3 regions of the Pseudoxanthomonas sp. P4_B2 genome follow, and region 2 is predicted to be linked to each of the others. Evidence: predicted binding sites of a transcription regulator. Region 2 holds the regulator's gene; each other region holds the start of a gene.

Region 1 (2,255 bases), on a different contig from region 2:
GCGCCGTCGATGATGGTGGTGTTTTCCTTGGAGACCTGGATCTTCTTGGCGCGGCCCAGATCCTGCAGCGTTGCCTTCTCCAGCGACAGACCCACTTCTTCGGAAATCACCACGCCGCCGGTCAAGGTGGCCATGTCTTCCAGCATCGCCTTGCGACGGTCGCCGAAGCCGGGCGCCTTAACCGCGCAGACCTTGACGATGCCGCGGATGGTGTTGACGACCAGAGTCGCCAGCGCTTCGCCTTCCACTTCCTCGGCCACGATCAGCAGCGGCTTGCCGGACTTGGCCACGCCTTCCAGCACGGGCAGCAGATCGCGCACGTTGGAGATCTTCTTGTCGTACAGCAGGATGAACGGGTCATCCAGGTCGACCGACATCGACTGCTGGTTGTTCACAAAATACGGCGACAGGTAGCCGCGGTCGAACTGCATGCCTTCGACGACGTCCAGTTCGTTGTCCAGGCCCGAGCCTTCTTCAACGGTGATCACGCCTTCTTTGCCGACCTTCTTCATCGCGTCGGCGATGATGTTGCCGATCGACTCGTCGCTGTTGGCCGAAATGGTGCCGACCTGGGCGATGGCCTTGTCGTCGGCGGTGGGCTTGCTGATCTTCTTCAGCTCGGCCACGGCGGCGATGACCGCCTTGTCGATGCCGCGCTTGAGGTCCATCGGGTTCATGCCGGCGGCGACCGCCTTGGAACCTTCGCGGATCAGCGCCTGGGCCAGCACGGTGGCGGTGGTGGTGCCGTCGCCGGCGTTGTCGGAGGTTTTGGAAGCGACTTCCTTCACCATCTGCGCGCCCATGTTCTCGAACTTGTCGGCAAGTTCGATTTCCTTGGCGACGGAGACGCCGTCCTTGGTGATGGTGGGAGCGCCGTAGCTCTTCTCGAGCACGACATTGCGGCCCTTCGGACCCAGGGTGGCCTTGACGGCGTTGGCGAGGATGTTGACGCCGCGCACCATGCGGGCGCGCGCGTCTTCACCGAAACGGATTTCTTTGGCGGACATGTTGGAACTCCAGAAAATTGATGGGTAACAGGTCTTCTCGTTTTGTAGATCCGAGCTTGCTCGGATGCTTTCCTGGTAGAGGCAAGAGCAGCCGAGCAAGCTCGGCTCTACAAATCAAAAGGGATCAACCGAGGATCGCGAAGATGTCGTCTTCTTTCACCACCAGGTAGTCGGTGCCATCCAGCTTCACTTCAGTGCCGCTGTACTTGCCGAACAGGACCTGGTCGCCGACCTTGACCTTGGGCGCGCGGACGGTGCCGTTGTCCAGCGCCTTGCCGTCGCCGACAGCGATGACGTTGCCCTTGATGGGCTTCTCGGTGGCGGAGTCCGGAATGACGATACCGCCAGCGGACAACTTCTCTTCTTCGACGCGCTTGATGACTACGCGGTCGTACAACGGCTTGATATTGCTCATTTCAATCCTCTTAAGTGATTGATTGCACTGGGAAAGGGGCGGCGATGTTAGCACTCGTACCGGGTGAGTGCTAGCAATGCAGACAGAAAAAACCCCGGCGACGCCGGGATGTTAGACAGATGGGGTGCCCGCAGACCCTATTCAAGGGCCAACCCAAGGCAAAAAAAGAGCGCGCATGACAGGGGCATGCGCGCTCTCGTGGAGATGGTGTCGTGTCCCTGCTAGGCCTACCTCACCCTGCGCCTCTCCCCCCGCCGACGTCCTGTCGAAGCCGACTTCCTGCCAGCAGGGCTACAAATACCAATCCGGCCACGTCGTGGGAAGACAGGGGCAGGACAAAAAGGGACTAAATGGGGTTAGTTTCGGTACCTTGCAGGCGTAACTCTTCAATTATGTTGAGATAAATTGCAGAACTGCTACCAAAAGCAGACACCATGTGTCTAATATTGGTCACCTGCTTAGTGTTGGTAGCCTTTTGACTTCTGTGGGACGTATTGTCTCCGGTAAGGTAGGGTTCCCACCGAGATGCTAGGCCAAGGAGTGCCGATGATTCAGCAAGAAAGGATTCGTCTGGCCCGCCGCGCTGCAGGGATGTCGCAGAAACAATTGGCCGAGGCCGTAGGCGTACAACGCAGCGCTGTCAGTCACTGGGAAGCGCCCCTGGGAAAGAACCCCAGCGTCTCCCACCTGCGCAAACTGGCCGAAGTGACCCAGGTGCAATTCGAGTGGCTGGTGACCGGCCGCGGCGAAATGTCCCTGTCGCGCGAAGTCCAACTGGACTCCATCGCCACCGCCGACGCCCTGTTGATCGAAGACCCGCTGGAGTTCCGGCT
Region 2 (2,255 bases):
AGCAGACGGTCGTTGAGCAGGTAGCCCTTCTGGAACACCTGCACCACGCTGTCCGGGGCGGCGCCAGGTGCTTCCACGTGGCTGACGGCCTGGTGGAATTCAGGATTGAAGGGTTCGCCGGTCGGGTCGAGCATGCTCAGGCCGTTGTCGGCAGCCACTTTGAGCAGCTGACGAAAGGTCAACTCCAGGCCGTCATGCAGCGGACCTGGTTCCTTGCCCGCTGCAGCCAGGCCGGCATCGAGACTATCGAAGACCGGCAGCAGGTCCGACAGCAGGCGTTCGTTGGCGAACTTGCGCAGCTGCTCCAAGTCGCGGCTCACGCGCTTGCGCTGGTTTTCCAGGTCGGCGCGTTCGCGCAACACGTCGGCGCGGGTCTGCTCCAGCTCGGCGCGCAGGTGTTCGACTTCGCTGGCCAGTTGGTTTTCAAGACTGTTTTCCTCGCCTTCGGAGACACTGTCGGGCGCGGAATCGGATTCGTTATGGCTGTGGGTCATGCGGGCTTCCGTGGCGGGCCGCCCCGGGGAACGGGCGGCGTAAGACGAACCTATGGGGCCGGCGCTGCAGGATTCAAGGCGGAGGGCGTTACGGTTGCGGCGCGTCCATAGCCGCGCCTAGTGCGTCGGCGGCGGCCTGGACCACCGGAATCACCCTCTCATACGCCATCCGGGTGGGTCCTATCACCCCGAGCACACCCAGCACCTGCCCGCCGGCGATATACGGCGCGGTGACCACCGAGACTCCATCCAGCGGGGCCAGGCCGGTTTCCTCACCGATGAAGATGCGTACCCCCGGCGCCTGCAGGGTGCGTTCCAGCAACTGCAGGATCTCGCGCTTGCGGGCGAAGGTTTCGAACAGTTCCCGCAAGCGGTCCAGATCCGACAGGTCTTGCACGCCAATCAGTCGGGTCTGCCCGGTCAGCACCATGTCGTCGCTCGCCGGCACGAAGGCGTGTTCGGCAAGCTCCACGGTATGCGCCAGCAGCCCTTCCATCTCGGACTGGGCATTGCGCAAGTCGCGCAGCAGGGTCGCGCGGATTTCGGACAGGGGCCGGCCCGCGAAATTAGAATTCAGGTAATTGGCGACCCGCTCCAGTTCGGAAGGATCGTAAGTACGGCGGGGCTCGATGACCCGGTTCTGCACGTCGTTGTCGGCGAACACCAGGATCGCCAGCACTCGGCGCCCGTCCAGCGGCACGAAATCGATATGTCGGAAGGCGAACTGCTCGCGTTTGGGCGCGCTGACCACGCCGACGAAATGGGTCATCGCCGAGAGCAGCTCGGACGCGTTCCCCAGCAACGCTTGGGTACCGACGCCGGCCGGAAGTTCGGAGCGCAGTCGCGCCACTTCTCCCTCGCCCAGCGGCTTCATCTGCACCAGGCTGTCGACGAACATGCGGTAGCCCTGCGCGGTGGGGATGCGACCGGCGGAGGTGTGCGGCGAGGCCAGCAGGCCGAGTTCTTCCAAATCGCCCAGGATGTTGCGAATGGTGGCGGCGCTGACGTCCAGACCCGCATGCCGGGCCAGCGTCTGCGAGCCCACCGGTTCGCCATCGCGGATGTAGCGCGATATCAGCGTGCGCAGTAGGTGGCGGGCGCGGATGTCGAGATCGGCGGGGCGTGTAGACATTCCGGATAGATAGCCTTCCCGATGGACCAATGCAAGCCGCCCTGCGCAAACCTCCGCTGTCCGTCTCAGAGATTGCGCCGCATGCCACTACAATGCGCACCCATGCTCAGACACCTCGCCCTCAAGGATTTCGCCGTCGTCCGATCCGCCGAACTGGAATTCGGCCCGGGTATGACCGTGATTTCGGGTGAAACCGGCGCAGGCAAATCCCTGCTGGTGGACGCCCTGGGTTTCCTTTCCGGGTTGCGCGCCGATAGCGGGGTGGTGCGCCATGGCGCCGAGCGCGCTGAGCTCTCCGCCGAGTTCAGCCTGGACAACGCTTCCCCTGCCCTGGCCTGGCTGCGCGACAACGAACTCGACAACGCACCCGACGACGGCAGCAGGGATTGCCAACTGCGCCGGGTGATCCGTGCCGACGGCGGCTCGCGCGCTTTCATCAACGGCCGCAGCGTCACCCTGGCCCAGCTGACCGAGCTCGCTGGCCTGCTAGTGGAAATCCATGGCCAGCATGAGCACCAAGCACTGCTGTCCCGCGCCAGCCAGCTGGAGCTGCTGGACGCCTATGCGCGCAACGAAGCCGAACGCAGCGCTGTCCGCAACGCCGCGCAAGCCTGGAATGCCTTGCTGCA
Region 3 (2,255 bases), on a different contig from region 2:
AAATCCGTGGGAGTCGGCGGCCGTCAGCCGACGGATATCGAGCGCGGCCAGTTGCGTGTCGTCGTAGGCGAACAAAGCCTGGAAAATTTCCGGGGCCAAGCCTGAAATGCGGTAAGCCATGATCCACTCCTGCTGTTGGTGGCGACAGCATGAATGCGATGAGACGCGTGCGATATCCGATTCTTGCGCAAACGAAAAACGGCCCCGTTTCCGGAGCCGTTTCGATATCGCCGGGCTGCCGCTTAGGCCGCGAACAGCGCCTTCATCTTCTTCAGCGCATTGGCCTCGATCTGGCGGATGCGTTCGGCCGACACGCCGTATTCGTCCGCCAGTTCCTGCAGAGTGACCTTGTTGTCGTCATCCAACCAGCGGCGCATGACGATGTCGCGCGAACGCTTGTCCAGACCCGCCATGCCTTCGCGCAGTAGCTCCAGCTTGTTGCCTTCGCTATCGGCGCGCTCGTAGGCCTGCGACGGATCTTCGTCCTGAGTCATCAGGTAGGCGCCCGGCGACGGCGGCGCGTGATCGTCGTCCTCGTCGGAGGGTGCATCGAAACCGATATCGCGGCCGGAAAGACGCGATTCCATTTCCAGCACTTCGCGCTTGGACACGTTGAGATCGGCAGCGACCGCAGTGACCTCGGCATCGTTCATCCAACCCAGGCGCGTCTTCGACTTGCGCAGGTTGAAGAACAGCTTGCGCTGCGCCTTGGTCGTGGCGACCTTGACGATGCGCCAGTTCTTGAGGATGAACTCATGCATCTCGGCGCGGATCCAATGCACGGCGAAGCTGACCAGGCGCACGCCCATTTCGGGATCGAAACGCTTGACCGCCTTCATCAGGCCGATGTTGCCTTCTTGGATCAGGTCGCCCAGCTGCAGGCCGTAGCCGTTGTAGCCGCGGGCCACGTGCACGACGAAACGCAGGTGCGAATGCACGAGTTCACGGGCGGCGTCGAGATCTTCGGCGTCGCGATATCGACGCGCCAGTTCCTGCTCTTCGTCGACCGTCAGCACCGGAATCTGGTGCACAGCGCCGATATACGCATCGAGCGAGCCGAGCGCGCTGGGAATAGGAAGGTTGTTTGCCACCATGGCGGTGGCTGCAGTGGTCTGGTTCATGGCAGTCATTTTAGCAGTCGCGAGGTTCGACTGCTAAACAGGAAAAGAGTTCCATCGTTTCGCAGGTAGAACAGCAAGGCTTGATCATCTTTCTACAAGTATTTGTTTTCAATGAGATTTTTTCCGCTTCTTTTCTGCAGTGGTCTGAACCGCCCGCATCGTCCTCAGCAGATTGCCACCCCAAATATTGCGGATATCCCGCTCGCTATAACCTGCCGCCAGCAACCGCTCGGTGATTCTCGGCAGTGCCGAGACGTCCTCCAGTCCGGCGACCCCACCCCCGCCATCCCAATCGGCGCCGATGCCGACGTGTTCCGGGCCGGCGACTTTCAGGATGTGCAGCAGGTGGCGCATGTAGTCGTCCAGATTCGCGCGCGGCACCGGATATTTGCGGTCTATCTCCGCTTGGTCGCGGAGCCATTGCTGTATCTGCGCCGGACTCAATTGACTGTATTCGCCGAAGTGCTTGTCGAGCGCTGCCATTTCCGCATCGCGTTGCGGAATTTTCGGCACCGGAATCAAATAGCCGCTGTAGGCGTTGACGTGAATTACGCCGCCCTTGGCGGCCAGCTTGCGAATACGCGCGTCGTCGATGTTCCGTGGATGCTCGTAAATGGCATCGGCGCTGGTGTGCGAAAGCACGATCGGCGCTTTCGATAATTCGACGAGTTGGTCGAATACCTGATCGCTGGCGTGGGAAGCATCCAACAAGATGCCTAGTCGGTTGGCTTCCTGGACCAGCGCACGTCCCTTGTCGCTGAGCCCGTTCCATTCGTGCCCGGCCGGATCGGTGGAAGAATCGCCGAAATCGTTATTGCTGGTGTGGGTGATACCGAGCATCCGCAGTCCCAGCTTGTGGTACGCGGTAAGCAGGCTTGGATCGCTGGCTAGAGGCGAGGCGTTCTCCATGCTGATGAAGACCACGCGCTTGCCGGCTTTTTCGATGCGCACCGCATCGTCCGCGGTGAGGGCCAGTTCGAAATCCTGGGGGTGCGCGGCGACCATTTCGCGGATGGCGGCCAATCTGACCAGACCATGATCTCTTGCCTGGCGATTGCCTGCCTCGTCGCGCTTGTCCTGTGCCGTATAGATCACCCAGAAGCCGCCGTCGAGGCCTCCTTGCTTCATCCGCGG

Evidence for each region. The regulator HrcA, encoded in region 2, represses chaperone genes, less so after heat shock. The targets are predictions, from matches to a motif close to TTNGCACTCNNNNNNNNNGAGTGCNAA.
Region 1: a site for HrcA is predicted at 1,470-1,496, ahead of groES (co-chaperone GroES). Genes of this name have one in related genera too.
Region 3: a site for HrcA is predicted at 1,132-1,158, ahead of rpoH (RNA polymerase sigma factor RpoH). Genes of this name have one in related genera too.

What each region holds. Positions count from the first base shown of each region.
Region 1 covers NZ_JBFUHQ010000007.1:202,694-204,948, reverse strand. The annotation lists gene groL (chaperonin GroEL) at 1-1,007, opposite strand, end outside; gene groES (co-chaperone GroES) at 1,132-1,422, opposite strand; gene AC1DTQ_RS16900 (helix-turn-helix domain-containing protein) at 1,969-2,255, shown strand, end outside.
Region 2 covers NZ_JBFUHQ010000001.1:852,530-854,784, forward strand. The annotation lists gene grpE (nucleotide exchange factor GrpE) at 1-494, opposite strand, end outside; gene hrcA (heat-inducible transcriptional repressor HrcA) at 583-1,626, opposite strand; gene recN (DNA repair protein RecN) at 1,729-2,255, shown strand, end outside.
Region 3 covers NZ_JBFUHQ010000002.1:129,404-131,658, forward strand. The annotation lists gene AC1DTQ_RS05135 (DUF1203 domain-containing protein) at 1-120, opposite strand, end outside; gene rpoH (RNA polymerase sigma factor RpoH) at 243-1,121, opposite strand; gene AC1DTQ_RS05145 (dipeptidase) at 1,230-2,255, opposite strand, start outside.